2 regions of the Streptomyces sp. NPDC001493 genome follow, and region 2 is predicted to be linked to the other one. Evidence: predicted binding sites of a transcription regulator. Region 2 holds the regulator's gene; the other holds the start of a gene.
The links. The regulator HspR, encoded in region 2, represses chaperone genes until heat shock. The targets are predictions, from matches to a motif close to TTGAGNNNNNNNNNCTCAA.
Positions count from the first base shown of each region.

Region 1: the regulator HspR is predicted to act here: its motif matches at 2,862-2,880, upstream of lon (endopeptidase La).

Region 1 covers NZ_JBSFHV010000005.1:207,714-213,632, forward strand. The annotation lists gene ACWCWD_RS10430 (hypothetical protein) at 1-143, shown strand, start outside; gene ACWCWD_RS10435 (nucleotidyltransferase domain-containing protein) at 173-760, shown strand; gene ACWCWD_RS10440 (SCO5918 family protein) at 783-1,088, opposite strand; partial or broken gene ACWCWD_RS10445 (CBS domain-containing protein) at 1,177-1,347, opposite strand; gene ACWCWD_RS10450 (cold-shock protein) at 1,620-1,829, opposite strand; gene ACWCWD_RS10455 (hypothetical protein) at 2,143-2,673, opposite strand; gene lon (endopeptidase La) at 2,903-5,317, shown strand; gene ACWCWD_RS10465 (polysaccharide deacetylase family protein) at 5,491-5,919, opposite strand, start outside.
Region 2 covers NZ_JBSFHV010000002.1:191,614-197,532, forward strand. The annotation lists gene ACWCWD_RS03390 (pyridoxamine 5'-phosphate oxidase family protein) at 83-487, shown strand; gene ACWCWD_RS03395 ((2Fe-2S)-binding protein) at 635-955, opposite strand; gene ACWCWD_RS03400 (hypothetical protein) at 952-1,425, opposite strand; gene ACWCWD_RS03405 (helix-turn-helix transcriptional regulator) at 1,566-2,549, shown strand; gene ACWCWD_RS03410 (heat shock protein transcriptional repressor HspR) at 2,682-3,128, opposite strand; gene dnaJ (molecular chaperone DnaJ) at 3,130-4,320, opposite strand; gene grpE (nucleotide exchange factor GrpE) at 4,495-5,133, opposite strand; gene dnaK (molecular chaperone DnaK) at 5,130-5,919, opposite strand, start outside.

The DNA.
Region 1 (5,919 bases), on a different contig from region 2:
CGCGGGTGCTCGCCCGGCTCTTCCCGGACGCTCCGGCGTCCACGGACCCCTGGCCCACGCTGCTCTGGGCCACCGGACGCGCCGAACTGCCCGGGCGCGCACGGCTGACCACCTGGCGCTGGGACGGCACACCCCGGACCTGACCGGCCCGGAGAAGGGAGCGCGTGCGGTGATGACGGCCGAAGGGGTGTTGTCCGTCCTGGCCCTGTTGCGGCGGGCGGAGACCGACGTCTGGATCGGCGGTGGCTGGGGGATCGACGCGCTGATCGGCGAGCAGACCCGGGACCACCGCGACCTCGACCTGATGCACCGTCGGGACCAGGAGCCCGCCGTGCTGGCCGTACTTGCGGGCGCCGGCTACACGGAGACCCTCGACCAGCGCCCCGTACGGTTCGTCCTCACGTCCTCGGGTGACGGGTCGTCCCCGTCGGGCCGGTCGTCCCCGTCGCACAGGCCGCCGTCCCCGTCGGGCCGGTCGTCTTCTTCGCCGGACCGGTCGTCCTCGCCGGGCCGGGAGCTGGACCTCCACCCGCTGGTCTTCGCCGCCGACGGCTCCGCCGTACAGGCGTCGCCCGAACCGGACCGCCCCTTCCGGTACCCCGCCACCGGTTTCGTGACGGGCACCATCGGGGGCACGCCCGTCCCGTGCCTCTCGGCCGAGCAGCAGGCCTACTTCCACCGGGGGTACGAACCCACTCCGCGCGACCTGCACGACATGGCCCTGCTGCGCCGCGCCTTCGGGATCGCCACACACTTCTGACAGGGCCGGTGTTCGTCCCGGCTCAGGCGGCTGCGGGAGCGCCGAGCAGCTCGGACGCGTGCTGGAGGGCGTCGGTCGCGGGTGTGGCCGCGCGAGGAACGGCGGGGCAGGTGAAGCCGAGCTGGGCCATGGCCCGCAGGACCTCACCGGCGCTGAAGTCCCGGCGGTCCTGCCGGGTGATGACCTGGCCGACCTGCTTCACGGGGTAGGTGCGGCGGCCCACGATCACGCACTCGCCGACGGCCGGCTCCGGCTTGATGCCCTTCATGGCTTCCAGGACTCCGCTCTTGGTGAGCTCGAACGGGAAGCGGGCGATGACGCAGCGCATGATGCCTCACAGAGAGAAGAGAAGGGGTGGTTGCTGTCGTGCTGAGCGGGTCGGTTCAGTGGGCCAAGGCCGGAGCGCCGTCCCGGTCGTCGGCGAGAAGGTCGCGCAACTGGATCCGGTCCGTGTACGAGGTTCCGTCCCGGACGGCGCCGAGCACGGCCAGGGTGACGAGCCCGGTGCGCAGCCCGTCGTTGTCGCAGACGAGCAGGTGATCGACGCGGGCACTGGCCATGACCGACAGCGCGACCTCGACGGTCATGTCGTCGCCGACCTGCGGTTCCCGGGCGTCGTCATCGAAAAGATGGGCGGTGCTGGCGGGACGATTGCGGGAGAAGAGTCTGTCCGTATGTACGGGGCCCAAGAGGAACCTTCCTCGATGCGGCGCCGATCAAGGAATTCCCGCTGCGGGGCGAAATCCGCTGCGGGAATGCCGAGAATGCGCCGAACGGAATGCGAAATCGGATCAGGTCTGCGGTGAATCGACTGTGGAGGTGAAACGGCGGTGCCCCGCGGGGATGGAAAACGGGCGCATCACGGTCGGGCGGGAACGATGTTCTCCGCCGTCGGGCCCTTCCGGGTCGGTGCGATGTCGAAGGTGACCTGCTGTCCCTCGAGCAGCTCGCGGAAGCCCTCGGCGGCGATGTCCGAGAAGTGGGCGAACACGTCCGGGCCGCCGCCCTCCTGCTCGATGAAGCCGAAACCCTTGGCCGCGTTGAACCACTTCACGGTGCCGGACGCCATGTCATATCTCCTTGGGGCATAACGCCGGAAACCGAAGTGCGTGGATGCCGGGTCGCCGCTGGGGTACGTCGTCCGAAAAGGACTGAAAACGCGAAAGGCGCCCTGCTGTCGGAAAAGTCGACGAGGGTGCTCAGAATTCCAGGGCCACGGCAACTGGGTTCGACGATAGCACGCGGCGACGGTGGGCAGGCTGGGTGTCAATTCCGCTCCGGCCGCCCGGCCGGAATACTTCGTGCGCGGTGTGCTCAAAACTATTCCCGCGGGCACAGAAATATCCCCGCGGAGGGCACAGCTCTTCCGGAGGGGCGGGTGGTCACCGCCCGATCACGCGGTCGCGGAACTCCTGGAAGTCGTGCCGGCCGGAGAGTTCCCGCGGAGAGATCAGGTCCCCCGTGGAGCAGTCCACCGCCTTGCAGCCGAGGGCGTCCGCGAGGCGGAGGACGGGTGTCAGCACGTCGTCGCCGGAGCCGCGGATGTGCAGCATGACCGAGTCCACGGGGTCGTCGCCGCCGATGCCCAGTTCGATGGACCAGGTGGGCCCGAGGAGTGTGCCCCAGGTGGGGTCCGAGAAGTCGGTTCCGGGGGCGGCCCGGCTCACGGCTGCCAGTACTTCGGGCGGCCGGCCGAGCGGTGGCGAAACGTAGTCGTCGGGCAGGTCCCGCACCGAGGTGATGCTGTCGGGCAGGCGGAGGAGAAGGACGTCCCAGCTCATGCGGACCTTCCGGACGGGGACGGGAAGTTGGACCGACGCGGTGCTGTTGTGGCGGGGGGCGGCGTCCCGGGCGCCCGCGCCTTCCGCCCGATCGTTGCGGTGCCCGGCCATCGTGACAGGCGCCACTGACATCGGGCCGTCGGCTCCGGGCCGTCGGCTCCGGGTGGGCGGGCCCGGGTGGGCGGGTCCGCGCGGACAGGTCCGGGCGGAGGGTGCGCGAGGCGTGGGTCCGGAACGCGCGGAACCCGCCTCGTGGGCCGGTCACACCCCGATCGCTCAGAGCGAACATCCCTCGGGGAACATTCCTCGGCTCACAAGCATTGAGCGTGCATAGCTCAACTTGACTGCCGAAGGGAAGATCATGGCTACCGACACCAAGGCGTCCACCCCGTTCGACCTGCCTGTGCTGCCGCTCGACGACGAAGTCGTGCTGCCCGGCATGGTGGTTCCGCTCGATCTTTCCGACAGCGAGGCGCGTGCCGCCGTCGAGGCCGCGCAGGCCGCCGCCGCCGAGGGCAAGCCCGAGGTGCTGCTGGTGCCGCGCATCGACGGCAGATACACGGGGACCGGCGTCCTCGGTACGGTCGAGCAGATCGGGCGGCTCTCCGACGGGGACCCCGGGGCGATCGTGCGGGCGCGCTCGCGGGTACGGATCGGCACCGGTACGACCGGTCCCGGGCGGGCCCTCTGGGTCGAGGCGACCCGGATCGACGAGCAGGTGCCCGACCCGCTGCCGGGTGCCGTCGCCGAGCTGGTCAAGGAGTACAAGGCGCTCGCCACCAGCTGGCTGAAGAAGCGGGGGGCCTGGCAGGTCGTCGACCGGGTGCAGCAGATCGACGGTGTCTCCGCGCTCGCCGACAACTCCGGTTACTCCCCCTTCCTGACCACCGCGCAGAAGGTGGAGCTGCTGGAGACGACGGACCCGGTCGCCCGGCTGAAGCTCGCCGTGCAGTGGCTCGGTGAGCACCTCGCCGAGCAGGACGTGGCCGAGTCCATCGCCAAGGACGTCCAGGAGGGCGTCGACAAGCAGCAGCGCGAGTTCCTGCTGCGGCGCCAGCTCGACGCCGTACGCAAGGAGCTGTCGGAGCTCAACGGGGACCCGGGGGACGAGTCCGACGACTACCGCGCCCGCGTCGAGGCCGCCGATCTGCCCGGGCACGTCCGCGAGGCCGCGCTCAAGGAGGTCGAGAAGCTGGAGCGCTCCTCGGACCAGAGCCCCGAAGGGGCCTGGATCCGGACCTGGCTGGACACCGTCCTGGAGCTTCCGTGGAACGAGCGGACCGAGGACGCGTACGACATCCGGGGCGCGCGGGCGACCCTCGACGCCGAGCACGCGGGTCTCGACGACGTGAAGGAGCGCATCACCGAGTACCTCGCGGTCCGCAAGCGCCGGGCCGACCGGGGCCTCGGCGTCGTCGGCGGGCGGCGCGGCGGTGCGGTGCTGGCGCTCGTCGGCCCTCCCGGGGTCGGCAAGACCTCGCTCGGTGAGTCCGTCGCGCACGCCATGGGGCGGAAGTTCGTCCGGGTGGCGCTCGGCGGTGTCCGGGACGAGGCGGAGATCCGGGGCCACCGGCGTACGTACGTCGGGGCGCTGCCGGGACGCATCGTCCGGGCGATCAAGGAGGCCGGTTCGCTGAACCCGGTCGTGCTGCTCGACGAGATCGACAAGGTCGGCTCCGACTTCCGCGGCGACCCGGCCGCCGCCCTGCTCGAAGTGCTGGACCCGGCGCAGAACCACACCTTCCGCGACCACTACCTGGAGGTCGAGCTCGACCTCAGCGACGTGGTCTTCCTCGCCACCGCCAACGTCCTGGAGGCCATCCCGGAGGCGCTGCTCGACCGCATGGAGCTGGTCCGGCTCGACGGGTACACCGAGGACGAGAAGGTCGTCATCGCCCGCGACCACCTGCTCCCGCGCCAGCTGGAGCGGGCCGGTCTGGAGAAGGACGAGGTCGCGCTGGAGGAGTCGGCGCTGCGCAAGCTGGCCGGCGAGTACACCCGTGAGGCGGGCGTACGGAACCTGGAGCGGGCCGTCGCCCGGCTGCTGCGGAAGGTCGCGGCCCAGCACGAACTGGGCGACCGGGAGCTGCCGTTCACGGTCACCGACGCCGATCTGCGCGGGCTGATCGGACGGCCGCACCACGTGCCCGAGTCCGCGCAGGACCCGGCCGAGCGGCGGACGGCCGTGCCCGGTGTGGCGACCGGCCTCGCGGTGACCGGTGCGGGCGGCGACGTGCTCTTCGTCGAAGCCTCGCTGGCCGACCCGGAGACCGGGGCGTCCGGACTGACCCTGACCGGTCAGCTCGGCGACGTGATGAAGGAGTCCGCGCAGATCGCGCTGAGCTTCCTGCGGTCGCACGGCGCGGAGCTGGAGCTGCCGGTCGCCGATCTCAAGGACCGGGGCACCCACATCCACTTCCCGGCGGGCGCGGTCCCGAAGGACGGCCCGAGCGCCGGCATCACCATGACCACGGCGCTGGCCTCGCTGCTCTCCGGGCGGCTGGTCCGTACGGACGTGGCGATGACCGGTGAGGTCTCGCTGACCGGGCGGGTCCTGCCGATCGGCGGCCTGAAGCAGAAGCTGCTGGCGGCGCACCGGGCCGGGATCACCACCGTGGTGATCCCCAAGCGGAACGAGGCCGACCTGGACGACGTCCCGGCCGAGGTCCTGGAGAAGCTGGAGGTGCACCCGGTGACCGACGTCCGCCAGGTGCTGGAGATCGCCCTCGCCCCGGCCACCGCGGGCGCGGAGGAGAAGGTTCCGGCCGCGGCGTGAGCGGCACGGCGTGACGGACGTGCCGTCGCGCGCGCGACCGGTACGGGCGGCCCGTCGCCCCGGAGACCCCGGGGAGGCGGGCCGCTCCCGTGCGCTGCCGGGGTGTGCGTCCCTGGTCGGGGGAGATCGCGCCCCGGGAGCCGGGAGCCGGGAGCCGGGAGCCGGGAGCAGGGTCAGGGGCGGTAGATGGTGCCCGGTTCGGGCTCGGCGGGGGCCATCAGCTCGGGGACGGTCACGAAGGTGTAGCCGCGTTCCCGCAGGGCGTCGATGATGCCCGGCACGGCGGGCACGGACCCCTTGTATATGTCGTGGAGCAGGATGATGCCGTCCCGGCTCGCCTGGTCCAGGATGCGTTTCTCGATCAGCGCCGAGTCGGTGGTCGAGTAGTCCTTGGCGGTCGCGCTCCACAGGATCTGGGAGAGTCCCAGGTCTTTGCTGATCTCCGAGACGGTGTCGTCGGTACGGCCCTGGGGCGGACGCATCAGCCGGGGCTTCTTCCCGGTGATCTCCGCTATGGCGTCCTGGGTCTTCTCCAGCTCGGCCCGTATCTCGTCCGGCTTCTTGTCCGTCAGGATCTCGTGCGACCAGGTGTGGTTGGCCAC
Region 2 (5,919 bases):
CCACTCAAGGCTGGGATTCGAGCGAACCGGGCCCGGCGAGGGCGCCAGAAGCGCGCCGCGGGGCGGCTCATACGCTTCGGACATGGCCGTCGACGTGCGCAACCCCAGCCCCGAGTACCTCGCCTTCTGGCGCGAGTACCACCTCTGCACCCTGACCACCCTGCGCCCGGACGGCACCCCGCACGTGGTGCCCGTCTGCGTGACGTACGACCCCGGGGCGGGACTGGCCCGCATCATCACCGACGGCGGCAGCCGCAAGGTCGCCCACATCCGGGCGGCGGGGCCCGAGGGGGCGCGGGTCGCGGTCTGCCAGATGCACCGCGCGCGCTGGGCCACGCTGGAGGGCCGCGCGACGATCCGTACGGAGCGGGAGGTCGTCGAGGACGCCGAACGCCGCCACACCGAGCGGTACGGGCGCGAACCGAGGGTCAACCCGACCCGCGTGGTCATCGAGATCGCCCTGGACCGGGCACTGGGCCGCGCCTGACCATGAGCGTCGGACGGGAAAGGCGGGCCCAGGACGGGGCCGGCGAAATGTCCCGGGGCAAGCACAACGGCGCCACCGTGTCAGGTCACGGTGGCGCCGCTGTGTGGGGGACAGCACTTGAGCGATGCTGTACTTCGGGGGAATCGCTCAAGCGCTTCGGGGGGTGGCGGAAATGGTCTCGGGGTCGAACAGTTCATGGTCGCGCTGGTCCAGATTGACGAAGATCATGCCGTACCGGACCGCGCAGCGGACGGGCTGTGGGGCGCCACGTGGCCTGCGCAGACAGCGGTAGGCGCTGATCTCTTCGCCCTCCTCCATCACGACGACCACAGGTTCACCGAGCAGGGTGACCATCAACGAGTCACCCGGGCCCGGCAGAGCGGTGAGCAGGTCGACGAAGTGCCACCCCGAGCGATAGGCCGAAGCCATCTCGCGCCGGAAGATCCGGTCGTCCGGCGGGGTGGTCATGCGTCTGCGGAGGCCGGAAGCGAGTCCCAGCCGATGTCACCCTGGACCTTGTTCAACGAGTCCCAGCCGATGTCGGCCTGGACCGCGGCGAGCGAGTCCCAACCGATGTCGCCCTGGACCTTGTTCAACGAGTCCCAGCCGATGTCACCCTGGCCCTTGCCCGGCACGGGCCAGCCGATGTCCGCCTGGACGGCAGCCAGCGAGTCCCAGCCGATGTCACCCTGGACCTTGTTCAACGAGTCCCAGCCGATGTCACCCTGAGCCTTGGCCAGCGAGTCCCAGCCGATGTCGCCCTGAACCGAGTTCAGCGAGTCCCAGCCGATGTCACCGGGCGTCTTCTGAGCCGTGTTGTCCCAGCCAATGTCCCCCGGGACAGCAGCCGCCTCACCGTCCCAGCCGATGTCGCCCGCGCCCACCAGCCCAAAACCCAAGGCCGCGACGAACGAGGCGGCAAGCACCGAGCGAAGCATTCGCTTATCCATAATCGGCTTCGTCCTCACTTGTGGATTCATCTCCCCCGCTCCTAAGACGATGTCTCACGCGACCCTGTGAACACCACAGAGTCGATGCATCATGTTCTTGCATGTTCAGGAACCTGGGGGGTGGAGAAATGATCACAAGTAACACAAAAACGACACATCCTCACGGGATCACCGAACTGTGTGAGGACGGAAAGCGTCTCTATTCGGGCGCACTGCGCTCCGGACGCATCGCGCGCGACGAGGTCGAACCCGCACCGTGTCTCATGGAGTTCGCCCTGTTGCACGCCGATCCCGACGACCCGGACTGGCTGCGGCCCGTACCGCCGTCCACCGCGCTCGCGCAGCACGTGAACCCCCTGGAGCGCGAGATTCAGGAGCGCAGACGGCACTCGGTCCGGCTCACCCAGTCCTTCCAGCCGTTCATGGAGATCAGCGCCCAGGGGCCGCCCGCCACCCACGCCATCACCGTGCTGGAGGGCGTGAACCGTATCAACGGCGCACTGGACATCGCCACCGCGGAGTGCCGCACCGAGGTCCTCACCATCCAGCCCGGCGGCGGCCGGAACGAGGACCGGCTGGGCAAGGCGCTGGAGCGCGGCCTCTCCGTCGTGGACCGCGGCATCCGGATGCGGACGCTGTACCAGCACACGGTCCGCTACAGCCCCAGCACCCTGGCCTACGCGGAACGCATCGCCGACGTGAACGTGGAGATCAGGACGTCCGAGGAGCTCATCGAGCGGCTCATCATCTTCGACCGCACCGTCGCCTTCATCCCTGCCCAGGACGACCGTCAAGTCGCCCTGGAGCTCCGACACCCGGGGCTGGTCGCCTATCTCGCGTCGGTCTTCGAGAAGTTCTGGACCCGCGCCACCCCGCTGCTGGAGGAGGTTCGGTACGAGCCCACGCCGGACGGCATCAGCGCCGTCCAGCGGTCCATCGCCCACCTCCTCGTCGAGGGGCACGTGGACGACTCGATCGCGCGCCGGCTCGGGATGAACGTACGCACCTGCCGCGCGCACATCGCCAAGCTCGCCGCCACCCTCGGCAGCAGCAGCCGCGCCCAACTCGGCTTCCTGATCGCCCAGTCGGGCATCCTCAACGAGGACGACTGACAGCCGGCACCGCACCGCGGCACCCCCGCACGACGGAAGGGCCCGCACCCCCGCACGACGAAGGGCCCGCCCTCCGGAATCACCGGAAGGCGGGCCCCACGCGCGGGACGGGCGGCACGCGCCCGTCCGGCGTCAGTCCTTCGGCCGCTTGGGCCGCCAGACGACCAGCGCACTGGTCTGCTGCACGTCCTGGTACGGCACGAGGTCGCGCCGGTACGAGGCGTGCACCTGGGCCTCGGCCTGCCGCATGGCGACCGCCGCCCCGTCCACCGCGTCGGCCAGCTCGGCGACGCGCTGCTGGAGCGCGGCGACCTGGTTCTCCAGCTCGATGATGCGCTTGATGCCGGCCAGGTTGATGCCCTCGTCCTGGGACAACTGCTGGACGGTGCGCAGCAGTTCGATGTCACGGGCCGAGTAACGCCGTCCGCGGCCGGCCGTGCGGTCCGGGGAGACCAGGCCGAGGCGGTCGTACTGACGGAGCGTCTGCGGGTGCAGGCCCGAGAGCTGGGCCGCGATCGAGATCACGTACACCGGGGTCTCGTCGGTCAGTTCGTACGGGTTACGTCGGCGGCCGTCCATCTCAAGCTCCCTTCGCGGCCTGGAACAGGTCGGCCCGCGGGTCCTCGATCGCGGTCGCCTTGCGGTAGGCCTCCAGCGCTTCCCTGGCTTCGTCGCCCAGCTCGGTGGGGACCGCGACCTCCACGGTGACGAGCAGGTCGCCCCGGGTGCCGTCCTTGCGCACGGCGCCCTTGCCACGGGCGCGCATCGTACGTCCGTTCGGGGTACCGGCGGGGATCTTGAGGGTGACCGGAGGGCCACCCAGCGTGGGCACCTTCACCTCGCCGCCGAGCGCCGCCTCCGGGAAGGTGACGGGCACGGTGACGGTGAGGTTGTCGCCCTTGCGGCCGAAGACCGGGTGCGCGTCGACGTGGACGGCGACGTAGAGGTCGCCGGCCGGACCGCCGCGCTCGCCCTGGCCGCCCTTGCCGCGCAGCCGGATGCGCTGCCCGTCGGAGACGCCCGCCGGGATGCGGACCTGCATGGTGCGGGCGGACTTGGCGCGACCGCTGCCCTTGCAGACCTCACAGGGGTTCTCGGCGATCAGGCCGCGGCCCTTGCAGTCCACGCACGGGTCGGTGAGCGAGAACCCGCCACCGCTGCCGCGCGAGACCTGCCCCGTACCGACGCAGGTCGGGCAGACCCGCGGGGTGCCGTTCTTGTCACCGGTGCCGGAACACGCCTTGCAGGGTGCCTGGCTGGACATCCGCAGCGGGACCGTGGCCCCGTCGACGGCCTCGGTGAAGCTGAGCGTCACCTCGGTCTCGATGTCCTGGCCCCGGCGCGGCTGCACCCGGGTACCGGCGGCGCCGCCGCGGTTGAACAGCCCGCCGAACACGTCGCCGAGCCCGCCCCCGCCGCCGAATCCGCCGCCGCCCTGGCCCGCACCGCCCTGGGCACCCCCGAAGAGGTCGCCCAGGTCGAAGCCGCCGGGGAAACCGCCCCCGGCACCGGGACCGGGCCGGAACCCGCCGTTGCCGAAGAGGGCGCGCGCCTCGTCGTACTCCTTGCGCCGCTTGGCGTCCCCGAGGACGTCGTTCGCCTCGGAGATCTCCTTGAAGCGCTCCTCGGCCTTCGCGTCGCTCTTGTTGGCGTCCGGGTGGAACTCGCGGGCGAGCTTCCGGTACGCCTTCTTGATCTCGGCGTCGGTGGCGTCCTTCGGGACGCCGAGGACCTTGTAGTAGTCCTTCTCGACGAAGTCCTTCGTGCTCATCGACGTCCCTCCTTCCGGACGATCGGCCGTGGGCCTCTCGCGTACGACATGTCCGGCTCACGGGGAGCGCTGTCGCTCCCCGGTCGACGCCGGTTCCTGGACGAGGCCCTGACGGCCGGCCCTGGGGCCGGCCGTCCGGCCGGTCGGTGTGCGACCGGGTGGTCCGACGTGATGTCAGACCTCCGTAGGTCCACCGCTCTCCTCGTCGTCTGCCTTCTCTTCCTTCGCCGCGGCGGGCGTGGCGCCCGGCTGCGGCTCCGCGACGGCCACCCGCGCGGGGCGGATGGTGCGCTCCCCGAAGCGGTACCCCGGCTGCAGGATCGCCACGCAGGTCGTCTCCGTGACGTCCGGCGCGTAGCTGTGCATCAGGGCTTCGTGGATCGTCGGGTCGAAGGGCTCGCCCTCCTCGCCGAACTGCTGGAGACCCAGCTTGGTGACGATCGACTCCAGGGAGTCGGCCACCGACTTGAAGCCGCCGACGAGCTCACCGTGCTCGCGGGCCCGGCCGACGTCGTCGAGGACGGGGAGGAGCTCGGTCAGGAGGTTCGCCGAGGCGATCTCCTTCACCGTGACCCGGTCCCGCTCGACGCGGCGACGGTAGTTCTGGTACTCGGCCTGAAGCCGCTGGAGGTCCGCGGTGCGCTCGGTGAGCGCCGTGCGTACCTGGTCCAGCTGTGCGGTCAGACCTGCGGTCTGGTCAGCGTCCCCGGCCGGGGCCGCCTCCTCGGAGGCGGCCTTCGGCTCGGCGTCGTCGTCGGTGGCGCCGGAGGGGACGTCGGGCTTCTCCTCGAAGCCCGGGGTCTCCTCCGTCACACCGCACCGCCCTTGCTGTCCTTCTCGTCGTCCACGATCTCGGCGTCGACGACGTCGTCGTCGGCCGGACGGGCCTGCTCGGCACCGGGCTCACCGGCGGCCGCGCCATCGGCCTGGGCGTTGGCGTACATCGCCTGGCCCAGCTTCTGGGAGACGGCGGCGACCTTCTCGGTGGCCGTACGGATCTCGGCGGTGTCCTCGCCCTTGAGCTTCTCCTTCAGCTCGCCGATCGCGGTCTCCACCTCCGTCTTGACGTCGCCGGGGACCTTGTCCTCGTTGTCCTTGAGGAACTTCTCCGTCTGGTAGACGAGCTGCTCGCCCTGGTTGCGCGACTCGGCGGCCTCACGGCGACGGTGGTCCTCGTCGGCGTACTGCTCGGCCTCTTCGCGCATCCGGTTGACCTCGTCCTTCGGCAGCGAGGAGCCACCGGTGACGGTCATCTTCTGCTCCTTGCCGGTGCCGAGGTCCTTGGCTCCGACGTGCATGATGCCGTTGGCGTCGATGTCGAAGGTGACCTCGATCTGCGGCACGCCGCGCGGGGCCGGCGGCAGACCCGTCAGCTCGAACATCCCGAGCTTCTTGTTGTACGCCGCGATCTCGCGCTCGCCCTGGTAGACCTGGATCTGCACGGAGGGCTGGTTGTCCTCGGCGGTGGTGAAGATCTCGGACCGCTTGGTCGGGATCGTCGTGTTCCGCTCGATGAGCTTGGTCATGATGCCGCCCTTGGTCTCGATACCCAGGGACAGCGGGGTGACGTCGAGGAGCAGGACGTCCTTGACCTCACCC